DNA from 3 places in the Parasutterella sp. genome. Region 1 is predicted to be linked to each of the others. Evidence: predicted binding sites of a transcription regulator. Region 1 holds the regulator's gene; each other region holds the start of a gene.

Region 1 (5,951 bases):
AAGAGCTAAATCCAGGCACACTACCAGACCCAAGGATTTGTTTTCGATAAGTTTCTGCAGAAAGCCGACTCGGGCGTCATGCGAAATTTGATTAAAAAATTCTATTTCTGCCGGTCCGATAATGTGGAGGCGGTCAGGATGAATAATGTTCAGGAAGCCGACGCAGAGGGTTGGGTACTGTTTTGCCTTTTCCGTCAGGAAAAGCTTTTCGTTGGCATGTGACTGACCGTACAGCCAACTGATATTGAACTTCTTTTTGCAAAGGTTGAAAAGCTGTTGGTAGGTTGCCATAAATGTCGGCTCTGAAAACTAGACTTTATCGGAGGGTTGGACACTGCACCAGCTTCTTAGTGCGCCGCAGAAGGTATCCGCTGAAGAAGCGGTTAAAAGTTTTTCACGCAATGCATCATCAGAAAAAACTTCGGCCGCGGAAGCCAAAAGGGCTAAGTGTTCGCTGGCAGCATCTTCCGGGGCAATGAGGAAGAAGAACGCGCTGACCGACGGTTCGCCCGGACGGTCGCTCTCAAGTTCACCGTGCAGCTTAACAAAGAGGCAGCAGGGCTCCTTAATGTTTGGGAGACGGCAGTGGGGAAGCGCAATCCCGTGGTCGAGGTAGGTTGACCCCAATCTTTCACGGGCAAACAAGCCGTCGAAAATCTCTTTTTTGTCGAGACCGTAGAGCAGGCTCAGTGTTTGGGAAGCCTGTTCAAAGATTCGTTTTTTACTGCTGGGAGAGATTCCGAGCAACACATTGTCTGGTTTTAACAGACTGCACAAACCGTTCATAAGATTGACATAGCTTTTGACAGCCTTCCATTCTAAAGCACATCGGCATTAGTCGAGATTTTTTCGTTCGGAGGCGGGGGCAATCCCGAGGGCTTCACGATATTTGGCTACTGTTCGGCGTGCCACGCTAAAACCCTGCTGTTCAAGAGCAGACGCAATTTTTGCATCGGAAAGTGGTTTGGCCTTTGACTCTTGGTCGACAAGGCGTTTCAGCGCGGCCTTAACAGCGGCAGCAGAGGCTGCCTCGCCGCTGTCCGAAGGTCCTACGGAAGAGCTGAAGAAATATTTCAGTTCAAACACCCCGAGCGGACAGATAAGGTACTTGCCGCTGCATGCACGAGACACCGTAGATTCGTGCAGTTCGGTTTCATCGGCAATTTGGCGGAGCACCAAAGGACGCAGGGCTGAAGGGCCTTTATCAAAAAAAGCCTCCTGATGCGCCAGAATCGCCCGAGCCACTTTCAGCAGTGTCTTCTCCCGTTGCTCGATACTGTGCAGAAGCTCGCGGGCCTCTGTCAGCCGTCCTTTCCAAAGCTGCATCGTCTCTTTGTCTTTGCTTTGGACAACGGCTTGGGCGTAGCTATCATTCAGGCGAATTTTTGATCCTGAGCGGCTGATCAGCCGTACGGTCCAGCGTCCCTGAATCTTCGTGACAGCAACTTCAGGAATGACGAAGTTTATTTTGTCGGCAGAAAACTCTGCAGCAGGCCTGGGTGTTAGCCGACCGATCACTTCAAGGACAGATTTGATTTCTTCAGAGGAGCAGCCGAGTTTATTCTTTAACTCGTCATAGCGATGCTTTGCGACAAGCGTTAAATGATTCCGAAGCGTTTCTTCAGTCAGCTTTGCAAGCTCGGGGGCAAGTAGTTTGCGATTGAGCAAATGCTTCAGCTGCAGCAGTAAAGAATCGCTGACATCTTTTGCCCCGATGCCGGGAGGATCGAAGCTTTGCAGGAGGGAGAGGGCAATGCGCCAATCCTCGGGGTCTGCTTCTTCTTGGAAAGGTGCGCTTTGAGCGATTTCCTCTAAGCTTTCGGGAAGGAATCCGTCATTGTCGAGGCAGCCGATGAGCCAGCGTAAAAGTCCGGAATCTTTTTCAGAGAGCGGCAAGCAGCCGGCCTGTTCAAGGAGGTGGCTGGAAAGTGTTTTTTCTGCCGGAGTTTCCCATTCTTCCGGGTCATCTCCTTCGGCATTCCAATAAAGTTCCTGGTCGCCTTCAGAGGCGTTGTTTTCAAAAGTTTCCTCGGAGGATTCGCTAATTTCGAGAAGAGGATTGTCCTCAAGGGCATCGCAGATCTTCTGTGACAGTTCCAAGGTGGAGAGCTGGAGCACCTGGAGCGTTTGCCGCATCTGCGGTGTAAGCGTGAGGTGCTGGCTCGGGACCAGATTTAGCGATGCCGCCATCGCAGCTCCTACATTGTGAAGTTATCGCCTAAATAAGCGTTGCGGACCTGAGGATTTTCAACGATGGCTTCCGGCTTGCCCTGGGCAAGGACGCTGCCGTTGCTGATGATATAAGCGTGGTCGCAAATACCCAAGGTTTCGCGAACATTATGGTCGGTGATCAAAACACCGATGCCTCTTTCCTTCAGGAAATGCACGATGCGCTGAATTTCAATCACAGCAATCGGGTCGACACCGGCAAACGGTTCGTCGAGCAAAATAAAACGAGGACGGGCGGCCAGGGCACGAGCGATTTCAGTACGACGGCGTTCCCCGCCGGAAACCGTCGGCGCCAGGTTCTTGCGAATACCGGTGATTTGAAGCTCGTTCAATAGCTTTTCAAGTTCTTCCTTGATCTGCTTCTTGGTGAACGGACTGCCGTCTTCATTGGTCTGCAGCTCAAGAATGGCTTGGATGTTTTCTTCCACAGTCAGCGTTCTGAAAACACTGTTTTCCTGAGGAAGGTAGGTAATACCGATGCGGGCGCGTTTGTAGATGGGAAGGTGCTGAATCGACTCGCCGTTGAGGAGAATCTGACCTCCGTTTGCCGCCACGAGTCCCACGATCATATAGAACGTTGTGGTTTTCCCTGCGCCGTTCGGGCCTAAAAGACCGACGACTTCACCGCTTTTGATGGACAAAGAGACATCTTTGACCACGGTTCTCGGGCCGTAAATTTTCTTGAGGTTTTTGACCTCAAGCACATTGGTTTGGTGTTTCTGCAGGTTTACTCCGTCTGTCATGGAGAGACTCTCCTGCTTCCCTGAAGTTCAAGCGGCTTGCCGGCGTCCATGTTGGAATCGCGAGGTGCAATGACGGTAGAAACGCGGCCGGAAGGGCCTTTTGCTTTGTTGCCGTCAATAATTGCCGTTGAATTCGTCAGGTTATAAGTAATTTTGTCGCCTTTGCTTTCGTCTTTGAGCACACCGTTTTCGCTGCGTGCAACTTCGGCACGATGCGTCAAAATCAGAACGTTGCGTTTTTCGTCGTAAGTGAGTTCGTCACCTTTGCCGTGCATCCACTCCTCGACGCCGGGTGTTTTTTGATCACGACGCTGTTTGAAGGTGACTAGTTTTCCTTTCAGAGGCGTCATCACTGCATGTCGATAACCTTGCGGATCAACTGTGAGTACAAGCTTGTTGCCGCGGATTTCTAATGTTCCTTGGTGAACTGCCACATCCCCGGTATAAATTGCGACTTGCTTGACATCGTCGCCGTCAAATTTATCGGAAAAGATTTGAATTGGCTGTTCGGAGTCGGCTGTTTCAGCGTGTACCGCACCGACGGAAAGCAACCCGAGTGCGCAAAAGAACCAGATCGGCAGAAGCTTCATTTTTGTGTAATCAATGACGAAAGGTTAAGCAGTTAGGACATTCTATCTTACTCGGGAGGTCTAGCGAAAGCCGAGAGTAAAACAGCCGCGAAACGAGATTTCAGAAACTCAAAAACCGGCCCGAAGGAGGGCTCGAGCATAGATCCAGTGTTACTTACGCTCGACTTCTTTTACGGTTTTGGGCTGGATGACGGTCTGAACCCTGGAGCGCAGCTTGAAAGTGCGGTCGACATTGTCGTAATCCATTCCGACGCCGAGGGAAGTATCTTCTCCGCGGGTCAGTGCGACAGGTTTGTCGGACTTATAAGTGTCCGTGTCAGGATAGGCATCGAGCTGCGAAGTCAGAAGGCGGCTTGCGGGAGCCTCTTTAGAGGCGGCCTGACGAATGTCCACGTTGTCGTAAAAATGAATCACGGCACCTCCGTCCATCATTGTGGCGCGATCGGATTTTGCGGTGATCTGAGGCTCATTCGGATTTAAGGAGGCGTATTCGGGGAACTTTGCGTTGGCGTGGCCATCTGAATAGTGCTCGACTTCCTTGGCAAAGACCTTTGCTTTTGCTATTCCGTCATCGTCAAACTGAGTGATCGTGATGTCCCTGGCAATAAAATCGGGCGAGTTCAGATCGGAAAGATGCGTTACGTTTTCCAGCTCCGCCTTGACTGAATACCAGTAACTCATGGCGCAGAGCGTCACCAAAAGGGCGATAGCGATCAGGGAGGTCAGTCGGTCGCGCATAGCTTACAGCTCAGTGTTAAAACGTTTCATAACGGCTTGCTCAAAGAGTCCCTGAGACTTCAGAATGAATTCTGCAAGCTCTCTTACCGCACCGTGTCCGCCGGGGAAACGCGAGACCCAGCGGGCCTTCTTTAAAGTCAGCACAGAAGCATCCGAAGGCGCGCAAGGCAGTGCTACCAGAGGAAAGAGACATAAGTCAGGGATATCGTCGCCCATGTAAGCGGTTTCCTCCGGCGAAACGCCTGCCTGTCGGCAGATCTCAGCCAGCCCCTCACGTTTGTCCTTCTGCCCCTGCATTAAAAGCGTGATGCCGAGTTCCTTTGCGCGCTCGATGACGATGTCGGACTGTCGGCCGGTGCAGATAGCAACCTGAATTCCGCAGTCCTGCAGGAACTTAATTCCGAGACCGTCTCTGACGTAGAACTGCTTAAAGAGCTCGCCTTGTCCGGAAATGATGATGGAGCCGTCCGTCAGTACTCCGTCAACATCCAGACAAACAAGCTTAATTTTTTTTGCAATTGCTTCTGCTTTCATCAGATTACCTTTGCGGTCATAAGGTCATGGATGTGGAGCGCACCGATCAGTCGATCATTGTCGTCTACAACCAACAGCTGGTTTCTTAACGTGCTGTTGAGGATTTTAGCGGCTTCGGCAGCCAACGCCTGCGGCTGAATCGTTGTCGGATTCGGAGTCATCACATCGCGAATCTTCAGCGGACGAATGTCGCCGACGCGTTCGATCAGGCGTCTTAAATCGCCTTCGGTGAAGATACCCTTGACTTTATCGGTTTCATCAACGATGGCAGTCATACCGATTTTCTTCTTGGTGATTTCTTTCACGGCGTCCAGCACCGTGGCATCGATTCGGACAACCGGCGTAGCTTCTCCGCTGCGCATAACGTCTCTGACATGAGTAAGGAGGCGCCGTCCGAGCGCGCCTCCCGGATGAGAACGTGCGAAATCTTCCGGTCCGAATCCCTTCGCATCTAAACAGGCAACGGCAAGTGCGTCCCCCATGGCAAGGGTTGCAGTTGTGGAGGAGGTGGGTGCTAAGTTCAGAGGACAGGCTTCGCGGGAAACATGCACGTTGAGATTGACGGTTGCTTCTTTTGCAAGCGTGTTGTCATCGGAACCCGTGATGGAAATAACAGGGGCACCCTCACGAATGACAGTCGGGATGATAGTCAGCAGCTCGGATGTGGTGCCGGAGTAAGAAATCGCAATGACGACATCGTCTTTGGTGATCATGCCCAGATCGCCGTGAGCTGCTTCTGCCGCATGAACGAAGAATGCCGGAGATCCGGTGGAAGCGAGCGTTGCTGCGATCTTGCGTGCAATGTGCCCGCTCTTGCCGACGCCGCTGACGACAACGCGTCCCTTGCAGTTGAGAATCAAGGTGACGGCTTTGACAAAATTTTCATCAAGCCTTCCCGCGATAGTCTCGAGTTCCTTTGCTTCTTCAAGAAGGACGTGACGTCCTAAGTTTAAAATTCCTTTTTCAGAAATCTCAGGTTTCATTCCTCTCTCCGAAGAGAAAGCGTTTCGCTTCCTCTTTCAATCGTTAATCGTGGTCGCGCAGGGCGGTAAATTGGGTTGTTTTTGAGATACAAGAAGCCTGCGGTTTTCGTGCAAAACATTATAGAGACAGGAGT
Region 2 (5,951 bases), on a different contig from region 1:
TAACAACAGCCTTAGCGTGGACGATCTGAGCAGGTTTTTTGCCCTGTTTGAACTGAACGCCGACAACCTTGCCGTCTTTAACGATCAGCTTCTGAGCGTCAGCCATCGTACGGATGTCGATGTTGCGGTCTTTGGAAGCCTTGTAGAGAGTTCTAACAACTTCAGCACCGACGAAGCCGCCGCCTGTTGGACGGTGGGCGCGTTTCTGAGAAGCACCGGCCATCATGCCGACGTCGTTCAGGTCGCCGCCGAGGTCGTTAATGAAGTCGACAGAATACTTGGCGTTGTCAGTGAGTTTGTGGTCAAGGTCGGGGTTGTTGAGATAGTGGCCGCCCTTGATCGTGTCGTTGAAGTGAGACTCGATGGAATCTTTGATTCCGAGTTTAGCCTGAGGCTTTGTTTCGGCTGCGTTCAGACCGCCGGCTGCACGGTTTGTGTTGCCGCCGACCATAGCCATTTTTTCAAGAACGATAACTTTTTTGCCGAGGTCATGGGCTGTAACAGCAGCAGAGAGGCCTGCACCGCCGGAGCCGATAATGACGACGTCGGCTTGTTCAGCTGCAACTGCAGGCATTGCAAAAGCAGCGGAGACTAAAGAGGCCAAAAGAATTTTTTGCATTCGATTCTCCTGAATGAGTCAAGTAATTGTCAAACAGGGAGAGATTTTACGATAAGTTGCATTTTTTTGATAGGGTCATCCCTTAATCCAAAATACCGAATTAGCGGGTTAATTTTAATACTGTTTTATCAATAAGTTGGAGGGGAGTCTGTTACAAACATTCAATCCATCCTCCCTCATATTGGGATTTAAGGATAACCCTAAATCTATCGCTTATTTAGGTTTTCCAAAAACGACTTCTTCTATTTGTTCTGTAGAAGAGCCCGAGAAAATAGGAATATATTTCCCCGCCTTATTTTTGGAGACACCGAGCGGAACAGATGTCACTCCGGACCAGCGGGCGATTTTTGCATTGGTCCAAACTTCATCTCTATATTTTTGATCGACAGGGATACCTTCCGGATTTAACCCTCTGAACCCGGCGTCTTTGAAGTGGAGTTCGTGTTCTCCGTATTTTTCCCAAGGGTTAGATGAGGAGAGAATCATGGCCGCTTGAGAAATGCTGAGATCTCTTAGAACGGGAACCAGATACCAGACAAAGTTAACCTTGTCGGTGAGCGGCATCGTTGCATTCCAAAGACGTGAGCACCAAGGACATTGCGTATCAGAAACGATGACAACGGTGGGAAGATCGGAAGATGCTTTGGGATTCTTAATACCAAATCCGTTTGCAAGCATAGACTCGTATAAATGATCGAGCTGGGTTCCGGCTCGAAGACGCGGATACTCAGCTGAACTCGGAACGGTTTCGGGACGAATGCCGACTTTATCGGCTGCAAAGGCTGCTCCTGCAGAGAACGCGGCAGACACTGCTAACAATGTTCTTCTCAACATCTTCCTCTCCGGTTGTTTTGTTGATGTCTTTTTAGTGTATCGCCTAGAGGCGCCGGATAGACTCATCAATTCAAAAAAGAAGCAGGACGCACAAACAAAAACACCGGCCAGGACACAGGCCGGTGTTTTGATGCATTGAGCAGGAGAACATCATGCTCGGAAAACCGTTGCCAGCTTTCCCCAAAAAGCTTCTTTCGAACATCTGTAAGGTTTTGTGGAGCACCCCAATTACTCCAACCCCAAACAGAGGGTTTCGGTTTCCAGAATCTGAATAACCAAGATTGCTTGTGCAATATCGCGGTGGTGGTGCAATCGGTTCGTTCAGAACAGGAATAAGTATACATAAAAATTTTACGTTATTCAATATTGGAATAGCGAAATTTATTTTTTTAATTAGAGGCAAAAAAAAGCGTCAAGAGAGGAAGGTAAAGTTCCGTTCAAACCCATAAGGTCGGTAGAATGCAGGGATAAGAAGTGCACTTTAGGAAAAATAAAATCATGAGCTACACCATCGGAGAACTTGCTAAGAAATTCAATATTGCGCCCTCTGCACTTCGCTATTACGAAAAGGAAGGGCTCATCCCCGGCGTGAAAAGAAAGGCTTCGGGTGCACGCGAATTTGAAGCAAAAGACTGCGAAGTCTTGCTTCTGATCGACTGCCTTAAACAAAGCGGGATGTCTATTAAAGAGATATCTCACTTTATTGAACTCCTTCACGCCGGAGAAAGGACGCTGGAAGATCGTGCTGATATCCTGAGCGACCTAGAAGTCAAGTTCAAAGAGGAACTTAAGCGGCAGAAGCAAACATTAAAGCGCCTTCAGTATGAAAACTGGGTCTACCGACAGGCTGTCCGTCTAGGAAGTATCGAAGCGGTTGAAGAGCTGCCGTCGGCTTCAATGCCCAAGAAACTGCGCAAGATAAAGAAGAAAATCGATCGAATCTGCCGTCCTGAAGAAACGTTCTAATTATTAATTCGAAGCTTAAATGAAAGTCGTCGTTACAACAAAAGATTTTTGCGAAGAAGCGAAGCACTATTTAGAGTCTGAAGGTTTTGAAGTTGTGCTGCGCAACAGGCTGGGTATCGGCGCCGGTGCGCCTGACGACGTTCTGTATCCCGTGGTAGAAGACGCCAATGCGATCATTGCCGGAACAGAAACCTATCGTCCCGAGCTTCTCACACGTTTAAGTAACCTCAAGCTTATTTCCCGCAACGGCATCGGTTACGACGCGATTAATCTCGATGCACTTCGCAAAGAAGGCATCGGACTGACAAGAACCAAAGGCTTTGTTGAAGGCGCGGTTGCCGAACAGGTGATGGCTTATATCCTGTACTTTGCGCGGCGTGTTGATCTGCAAAGCGCCGATATGCATGACCACAGCTGGAACAGCCGCTTAATGCCGGGTGCTAAGAACCGCACTTTAGGGCTCGTCGGTTTTGGCGGCATCGGAACAGAAGTGGCAAAACGCGCAGTGCCTTTCGGGATGAAAGTAATTTATTTCTGTCGTCATCCGAATCCGGCTGATGATGCGGCTTACGGCGTGCAAAGCGTTTCGATGGAAGAGCTCCTCAAAGAAAGTGATTACGTTGTCGCTGCGGTGCCCCTTACGGATCAGACGTTTCATCTTTTCAACGAGGAATGCATTGCTCAGATGAAGGCCGGTTCGGTTCTGATCAATATTGCCAGAGGTCCGGTGGTTGACGAGGAAGCGCTTGCTCAAGCGTTGGCCTCCGGACATCTGGGCGGCTGCGCAGTTGACGTATTTCCGAAAGAACCGTGCACGGATTCGGTACTGACTCGTTATTCGAACGCCTTGCTGACGCCGCACTCCGCGACTTCGACCGCAGAGAACAGCAAAGCAACTAATTTCGCAGCGGCCAATAACCTCGTCAACTATTTGAAAAAAGATATTGACGCCAAATATGTCGTAGTCCAGGGGACCCGCTACTAACCGGTTATCCAAAAACAGAAAACCTCGGAAGGCTGAAAATCTTCCGAGGTTTTATTTAGTGTTAATCGCTTAACTCTGAGGCCGATTAGCGATGAATGTTATAGCGGAGCCAAACGTAGCCGGAACCGACGGTTTCGCAGTCGATTAATTCCAGACGATTCTTCTTGAGCGGCTCAACGACACCCTGGCATTCAATGACGGAAGGATGACCGGATTCACCGTCAAGGCCCGGGTAAACAATCATGCTCAGTTCATCAACCAAGCCCATCTGAAGGAAGTTGCCGCAGGTAATGGCGCCGCCTTCGAGGAGCATGTGTTTTACATTGAAATCCTGTTCGAGGTGTTTGAGGGCACTCTGTGTTTCTTCAAGCTTGGAACCGGGTGTACGCATGATGTAGGAAACGCCGATTTCTTCCAGTTCTTTCTGATAAGCACGAGTGACATGGCTTCCGAGGACGGCAACGATATGTTCGCCGCTGGGAAGGGTCGGAGATTTGTAGTGGAGGCGGCCTTGGATATCGAATACGACGGCAAGCGGCCTGCCTTCGCGTTTACCGATGAACGTATTCGTCTGCATGGTCTTGTGGCCTTCCATCGGTTCTTTTTCTTCTACGACATCAGCGCCGTACTCGGCCATGGTTTTGCGTCCGACGATCCAGCCGTCTGCGGATAATTTTGCATCAGCGGCTTCATAAACCTCTGTGACACTGGAGGAGGCGTTGTAGAGAGGACTCCAGTATTTGGAAATCAGGCGACCGTCAACGGACATGATCATATGGCAGGTAATTTTCATTTTGCGTCTCCTTTTTTGACGTGGTGGAGAGGGCGAGAGCCGAAGGGATGTACGGTGGGATGCGGCGGCTCCGCGCCCGTATTCTAAGTATGCTCCAAGTTGGAGCATAAGTGAAGAGGAAAAACCGCAGATAAAAGCCCTAACTCACGCAAGGGGTTAGGTCAAATGTGCACTGAATTGGTGCTTGGTTAGGCGAGGGTTTTTCTTTCCTGAGAGTGAGAATCTTTGAGGCTCAGATATTCAGAAGTTGGCACGAATTATGCATGGTGATGGTTAGATCCCACGAGATCGTACAACAAACTAATCAGGAGCCCTTATGAAACTCATATTTGCGGTTTTTAAACCCTTCAAGCTCGATGAAGTCAGAGAAGCGCTGACTGAAATCGGTATCACCGGAATGACGGTAACGGAAGTCAAAGGTTTCGGACGCCAAAAAGGCCACACGGAACTGTACCGCGGTGCGGAATACGTCGTGGATTTTCTCCCGAAAGTTCAAATTATGGCGGCATGCCCCGACGGGTTGATCGATATTGCGACAGAAACGATCCGCAATGCGGCAAACACGGGAAAGATCGGAGACGGCAAGATTTTTGTGATGCCGTTGGAAGAAGTGGTTCGTATTCGTACAGGTGAAACAGGGGAAGGTGCATTATGAGAGTCACAGCCTTACTTTTAGCTCTGCTTTCTCCCGCGGCATGGGCGGCGGAAGAAAGTGCAATGAACGCAGCCGACGTGTCATGGATGATGGTCGCAACGACACTCGTGCTCTTTATGACAATTCCCGGCATCGCGCTCTTTTATGCCGGCATGGTACGAAAGAAAAATGTTTTATCCGTCGTGATGCAGAGCTTTGCAATTTGCTGCTCGATTACGATTGTTTGGTATGTCTGCGGTTACTCTCTCGCTTTTACCGAAGGCAACTTCTTTATCGGCGGCTTTGACAAAGTTTTCCTTCACGGCATCGGTATTAACACGATGCAGGGTTCCATTCCTGAAATGCTCTTCATGATGTTCCAGATGACGTTTGCCATTCTGACGCCTGCCCTGATGTGCGGTGCCTTTGCAGAACGCATGAAGTTCTCGGCGCTGTTCCTCTTCATGGTGCTTTGGTCTCTGTTTTGCTACGTGCCGATCTGTCACTGGGTTTGGGGTCCGGACGGCTGGCTAGCTGCCGCAGGTGCGTTGGACTATGCCGGCGGTACTGTTGTTCACATCAACGCCGGTGTTGCAGGTTTAGTGGCCTGCTTAATGCTCGGCAAGCGTATCGGTTACGGAAAAGAGGCGATGGCCCCGCACAATCTGATTCTTGCCATGGTCGGTGCCTGCTTCCTGTGGATCGGCTGGTTCGGATTTAACGGCGGATCCGGCTTGGCCGCTGACGGCCGTGCTGTGATGGCTATTGTGGTTTCTCAGATTGCTGCGGCCGCTGCTGCTCTGATTTGGATGGCCTGCGAATATGTAGAAAACAAGCGTTTCACTGTGTTGGGCGCGATTTCCGGTGCGGTGGCCGGCTTGGTTGCGATTACACCGGCCTCAGGCTTCGTTGAGCCGGCACCGGCACTTTTCATCGGCTTATGCGGCGGCTTTATTTGCTACTTCGGAGCCACTCGACTTAAGCACTGGCTTGGCTACGATGATTCCCTGGATGCCTTCGGCGTTCACGGCGTCGGCGGTATTGCGGGCGCCATCCTGACCGGTGTGTTTGCCTCTGAAGCGATCACGGGTTCAGCGATGAAGCCGGTTCTTGAACAGGT
Region 3 (5,951 bases), on a different contig from region 1:
CGCAAAGCAGACGAACTGCGCCCGATAAAGATCACACGTCACTACACAAAATACGCCGAAGGCTCCGTTTTAATTGAAGTCGGAGGTACCAAGGTCATTTGCACCGCTTCGGTTGAAGAAAAGGTCCCGGGCTGGCTCAAAGATCAGGGAAAAGGCTGGGTGACTGCGGAGTACGGAATGCTGCCGCGCGCTACCGGTACTCGCACGGACCGAGAAGCCGCCAAAGGAAAGCAAAGCGGCCGCACACAGGAAATCCAGCGTCTGATCGGAAGATCTCTGCGCGCAGTGGTGGACATGGAAGCACTCGGCGAGAGAATGATCGAAATTGACTGCGATGTGACCCAGGCAGACGGCGGTACAAGATGCGCTTCGATTACCGGTGCATATGTGGCACTCGCTGATGCCGTCAATTGGCTCATTAAAAACGGCTCCTTGGAAAAATCTCCGCTCAAAGGACAAGTCGCTGCACTTTCAGTTGGTATTTATGAAGGTGTTCCAGTTGCTGATTTCGACTACGACGAAGATCATTTAAGTGATACGGATATGAATGTCGTGATGACAGACGCAGGAAAATTTGTTGAACTGCAGGGAACCGCTGAAGGAGAACCCTTTAGTCGGGAAGACCTCGATGCTTTGCTCAAGCTGGCTGAAGACGGCCTGAAGCAGCTGTTTGCAGCTCAGAGAGCAGCTCTTGCCGAGGAGTAAAAAGACATGTCTAAGAAAATTGTTCTCGCCAGCAATAACAAAAAGAAAATGAAAGAAATGCAGGAGCTTCTTGCTCCGATGAGTGCCGAAGTGATTTCTCAAGGTTCTTTGGGAATCCCTTCTGCAGAAGAGCCTTTCGGTACCTTTGTGGAAAATGCGCTGGCAAAAGCCAGATGGGCAGCGAAGCATTCCGGTCTTCCGGCCATTGCCGATGACTCGGGAATTTGCTCGGATGCCTTAAAAGGCGCGCCCGGCGTACTGAGTGCACGTTTTGCCGGCGAGCCGAGCTCAGATGCTGCAAATAACGCAAAACTGATTAAAGAACTTGAAGACAAAGACAATCGTAACGCTCATTACACCTGCGTTATTGTCGCCATCCGTGATGAAAACGATCCCGAGCCGCTGATCGCGATTGATTTTTGGAACGGCACGATCGGTTATGAACCGAAAGGCGAGGGCGGCTTCGGATACGATCCTTTCTTTATCGTGACGCCGGACGGAAAGACCGCTGCTCAGATGACGGCCGAAGAAAAGAATGCCGTCAGCCATCGCGGCAAAGCCATGAGAAAAATGCGCACTTTATTAACCGAACGTTGGAATTGGTAAATTGAAAGAACTTCCGCTTTCTTTATATATTCACTGGCCGTGGTGCCTAAAAAAATGTCCTTACTGCGACTTTAATTCTCACGGCTTGAGAGGGCCGGCGCCGGAAGCACTCTATGAGGTTGCCATCATTGAAGGGCTCAAAGAGCAGGGCGCCCGTGTCCAGAGAAGAAAGCTGAAGAGTATATTTTTCGGGGGCGGCACTCCTTCTCTGATGGCGCCGGAAACCATCGGCAGAATCATTGAAGCGGCCGACAACAATATTCCGTTCCACGAAAACATCGAAATTACGCTGGAAGCCAACCCCAGCACTTTTGAGGAACAGAAATTTAAAGACTTCAGGGAGGCCGGTGTCAACCGGCTTTCGATCGGAATTCAAAGTTTTGATGACGCTAAATTGAGGGCTTTAGGCCGGGTTCACAACTCGCAGGAAGCCAGGCGGGCTGCAGAAAGCGCCGGAAAGATCTTTGAGAACTTCAACCTGGATTTAATGTTCGGGCTTCCCGGCCAGACTATTCAGGAACTGGACGAAGAGCTGGAAACCGCGTTTTCTTTCGGATCGACGCATTTGTCCTGCTATCAGCTGACCCTGGAGCCGAACACCTATTTTGCCAAATTTCCGCCCAAAGGGATTCCTGATGACGATGTGCTTTCAGATATGTCCGATTTGGTCAGGGATAAAACCGCAGCCCGCGGTTTTGATCACTATGAAGTGTCTGCCTATGCCAAAGGAGAGTACCGCTGCAGGCATAACCTTAACTATTGGGAGTTCGGAGATTATTTTGCCGTCGGTCCCGGTGCCCACGGAAAAATAACCATTCAAGGACGTCCGGAGCGTTTTTATAACTATCGCGATCCGGCCCGATGGCTTTTATCGTTTAAAGAACATCAGACTCAAATCGCCGAGCGGAAACTCATTGATCCGGAAGATTTGCCATTTGAATTCATGCTTAATGCGCTTCGGCTGAGAGAGGGCGTGCCCTTCGATTTTTACACCGAGAGGACCGGCCTCGATTTCGATGTTATTGAGTCGATTTGGACGGAACTTCGAGAAAAAGGTCTTGTCTGCGACCATCTCAAGAGAATCAAAACGACAGAGAAGGGCTGGCTTTTCTTGAACGAGGTGCTTGAAGCTTTTCTTTGACAGGATCTCAGCGTACGACATCAAACTATGCGGCCGATTTCGGCCGCTAATTGTTTCACTCGGAAGAAATGCACCATTTCGCCGCAATGTTCTATTGCGGATCAAAAATCAATAAAAAAAAATCCCTAAATTGTTCCTTTTTGCACTAAAAAGGTGCATTATTACAAAAGTTTTTGCGATTGCTTACTGAGGCTCTTTGAGAATGCATGATTTCGTGCATGTCGAAAATTGGCACGAAATTTGCATAAGCTTTGTTGAACATATTTTTTGATTGCTACGTCCAAATTTACTAAGGAGATATCCATGGCTAAGACCAGCGCTGAAATCATGCAGATGCTTGTGGACAACAACGTCAAATTTGTTGATTTGCGCTTCACTGATTTCAAAGGCAAAGAACAGCACGTTTCCGTACCGGTTTCTGCTTTTGATGAAGACAAGTTTGAAGAAGGTCACGCTTTCGACGGTTCTTCCATCGCTGGATGGAAAGGCATTGAGGCCAGCGATATGCTGCTGATGCCGGATCCGGACAGCGCCCGTATGGACCCGTTCGCCGACGAAGATATTCCGACAATGATCCTGACCTGCAACGTTGTTGAGCCTTCTACCGGCAAGGGATACGATCGCGACCCTCGCAGCGTTGCCAATCGTGCTGAAGCTTACTTAAAGAGCACCGGTATCGGCGATAATGCTTACTTCGGACCTGAACCGGAATTCTTCATTTTTAACGGTGTTAGCTGGGGCACCACAATGAATCACAGCTTTTTCAAAATCGAAAGTGAAGAAGGCTATTGGAGCAACGGCAAGGATATGAACGGCGCCAACAGCGGCCATCGTCCTACTGTCAAAGGCGGTTATTTCCCAGTTCCTCCGGTTGACTCTCTCTACAATGTCCGCTCTCAGATGTGCGAACTTCTTGAAGAACAGGGCGTTCCCGTTGAAGTTCATCATCATGAAGTCGGCGGCTGCGGCCAGTGCGAAATCGGTACGCTGTTCAGCACACTGACCAAACGCGCTGACTGGACTCAGATTCTTAAATACACGGTTTGGAATGTGGCAGCAGCCTACGGCATGACTGCAACCTTTATGCCGAAACCTGTTGTCGGCGACAACGGCTCAGGTATGCACGTTCATCAGTCTATTTGGAAAGACGGCAAGAATATCTTCGCCGGCAACGGCTACGCAGGGCTTTCTGATACGGCTCTCTATTACATCGGCGGCGTCATCAAACACGCTCGTGCTTTGAACGCGATTACGAATCCGACGACGAACAGCTATCGTCGTTTAGTCCCGGGTTTTGAAGCTCCTGTGAAACTTGCTTACTCCGCCCGTAACCGTTCTGCTTCTCTGCGTATTCCGTTCGTTTCCAGTGATAAGGCACGTCGCGTTGAAGTTCGCTTCCCCGATCCGATGGCCAACCCTTATTTGGCTTTCTCTGCTTTGCTGATGGCCGGTTTGGACGGTATCCAGAACAAGATTCATCCGGGCGAAGCTGCTGACAAGAACCTCTATGATCTGCCTCCGGAAGAAAACGCTAAGATCCCGACCGTATGTTCTTCTTTGGAACAGGCCTTGGAAGCTTTGGCTGCCGACCATGAATTCCTGACGGCCGGCGGAGTCTTCAGCGAAGATCTGATCACCTCTTACATTGCACTCAAGCATGAAGAAGTCGTACGTACTCAGATGGCGGTGACACCTGAAGAATACGACATGTACTATTCGAGCTAGTAGAGTAATTTGAGGCTGTCTGAGTAAAGACAGCAAAATGACCGAGCGGAGGATGTCGTGAGTTTTGATGCTAAGCGTTTAGAAAGTTTCGATCTCCTCAGGCTCGGTCTTTTTGCATGTAATAAAGAAGGCGATATTCTTTACGCCAATACCGCGGCTCAATTTCTATCCGGGCAGTCGCTCAAACTTCTAAAAGAAAGAAAACTTCAGTATTACCTGAATTCGTCGGATGAATGGCTCGCAAATTACCGTGCGCATCCCGAGCCTTCATTTTTGGTTCCGAACGAACTAGACCATTTCCTGCGTCCTCCGGCAGAACTGATTCCGGTTCTAGTCACCATTCATCCTTTCCCGGATGACGAAAATATTCTCTTGGCCGAGATTGTGCCGGCAGATAAGACCCTTCAAATGACGCGAGAACGTCATATGAATGAGTTGTCTGAAAATACTCGGCGCCTGCTGAGAAATCTCGCTCATGAAATTAAGAATCCTCTCGGAGGGATTCGAGGCGCAGCACAGCTCTTGGAAGGGGAGCTTCACGATCCGGAAAATAAAGAATTTACCGAAGTGATCATTAGTGAAGCCGACCGTCTCCAGCATCTTGTCGATAAGATCCTCGCGCCTTACCGTCAGCTTTATCATCCTGTGCCAACCAATGTTCACGAAATCCTGGAACGTGTTCGCCTTCTAGTGCAGTCGGAATTCCCGGAAGGGTTGAAGGTTGTTCGCGATTATGACATCAGTGTACCTGAAATGATGGCCGACAGAGGTCAGCTGACACAAATTTCCTTGAACCTAATGCGCAATGCCGCTGAAGCTTTATCCGAGCAAATAGCACAGGGTACGGCCTGTATCACGCTTAAAACCCGTGTTGTCCATCATGTTCAGGTCGGTCAAAGTTTTTGCCGCACGGCATTAAATATCCATGTGATCGACAACGGAGAAGGCATACCCAAAGAACTGGCTGACAGTATTTTTTATCCGCTGGTCAGCGGAAAAGAACAGGGGAGCGGCCTCGGACTCTCATTGGTTCAGACTTTCGTTGAACAGCACGGCGGCAGTATCTCGGTCAGCAGTGAAGCCGGCCGTACCGATTTCAGCATCTTGTTTCCCTTATCGTTATGAAAAATGTTTGGATCGTGGACGATGATCGTTCCATCAGATGGGTATTAGAAAAAGCACTTCAAAAGGCAGATATTCCCTGCAAAACTTTTAGTGAAGCCGAGTCTGTGCTGCAGGCGATCAAGAAAGAACAGCCCGCCCTGATTTTAAGTGACATTCATATGCCGGGCAAAAGCGGCTTGGAAATGCTCGCCGAAATTAAGAAGTCCTACCCAAAACTTCCGATCATCATCATGACGGCCTATTCGGATCTGGACAGTGCCGTGGCAAGTTTCCAAGGCGGTGCGTTCGAATATCTTCCCAAACCTTTCGACATCGATAAAGCGATTGAACTCGTACGGCGTGCAACGGAAGAGAGTGAGGAAGAAGAACAGACTCCTGCTGAAGAGACTGCTTCCGAAATCATCGGTAAGGCGCCAGCCATGCAGGAAGTCTTCCGCGCTATCGGACGTTTGTCTCAAAGCAAGGCAACCGTCCTTTTGACCGGAGAATCCGGCGCCGGCAAGGAAGTTGTAGCTCGAGCGCTTCATAAACACAGCCCGCGCTCCAATGCCCCGTTTGTCGCGATCAATATGGCGGCAATTCCGAAAGACTTAATGGAAACCGAACTCTTCGGTCATGAGAAGGGGGCGTTTACCGGCGCCAGCGCGAT

Evidence for each region. The regulator sigma-54, encoded in region 1, starts transcription at its own class of promoters, with help from an activator protein. The targets are predictions, from matches to a motif close to TGGCANGNAANCTGCTTT.
Region 2: ACZND6_RS10555 (P-II family nitrogen regulator) is a predicted target of sigma-54. The motif match lies at 4,446-4,463, and genes of this name have one in related genera.
Region 3: glnA (type I glutamate--ammonia ligase) is a predicted target of sigma-54. The motif match lies at 2,682-2,699, and genes of this name have one in related genera.

What each region holds. Positions count from the first base shown of each region.
Region 1 covers NZ_DBMALT010000052.1:3,011-8,961, reverse strand. Annotated here, with positions in the region: gene hprK (HPr(Ser) kinase/phosphatase) at 1-291, opposite strand, end outside; gene ACZND6_RS11405 (PTS sugar transporter subunit IIA) at 310-786, opposite strand; gene rpoN (RNA polymerase factor sigma-54) at 835-2,190, opposite strand; gene lptB (LPS export ABC transporter ATP-binding protein) at 2,199-2,972, opposite strand; gene lptA (lipopolysaccharide transport periplasmic protein LptA) at 2,969-3,562, opposite strand; gene lptC (LPS export ABC transporter periplasmic protein LptC) at 3,713-4,300, opposite strand; gene ACZND6_RS11380 (KdsC family phosphatase) at 4,304-4,834, opposite strand; gene ACZND6_RS11375 (KpsF/GutQ family sugar-phosphate isomerase) at 4,834-5,817, opposite strand.
Region 2 covers NZ_DBMALT010000043.1:3,042-8,992, forward strand. Annotated here, with positions in the region: gene ACZND6_RS10530 (flavocytochrome c) at 1-619, opposite strand, end outside; gene ACZND6_RS10535 (hypothetical protein) at 833-1,453, opposite strand; gene ACZND6_RS10540 (MerR family transcriptional regulator) at 1,952-2,419, shown strand; gene ACZND6_RS10545 (NAD(P)-dependent oxidoreductase) at 2,439-3,404, shown strand; gene ACZND6_RS10550 (dihydrofolate reductase family protein) at 3,490-4,197, opposite strand; gene ACZND6_RS10555 (P-II family nitrogen regulator) at 4,514-4,852, shown strand; gene ACZND6_RS10560 (ammonium transporter) at 4,849-5,951, shown strand, end outside.
Region 3 covers NZ_DBMALT010000019.1:40,123-46,073, forward strand. Annotated here, with positions in the region: gene rph (ribonuclease PH) at 1-705, shown strand, start outside; gene rdgB (RdgB/HAM1 family non-canonical purine NTP pyrophosphatase) at 712-1,311, shown strand; gene hemW (radical SAM family heme chaperone HemW) at 1,313-2,452, shown strand; gene glnA (type I glutamate--ammonia ligase) at 2,756-4,177, shown strand; gene glnL (nitrogen regulation protein NR(II)) at 4,235-5,302, shown strand; gene ntrC (nitrogen regulation protein NR(I)) at 5,299-5,951, shown strand, end outside.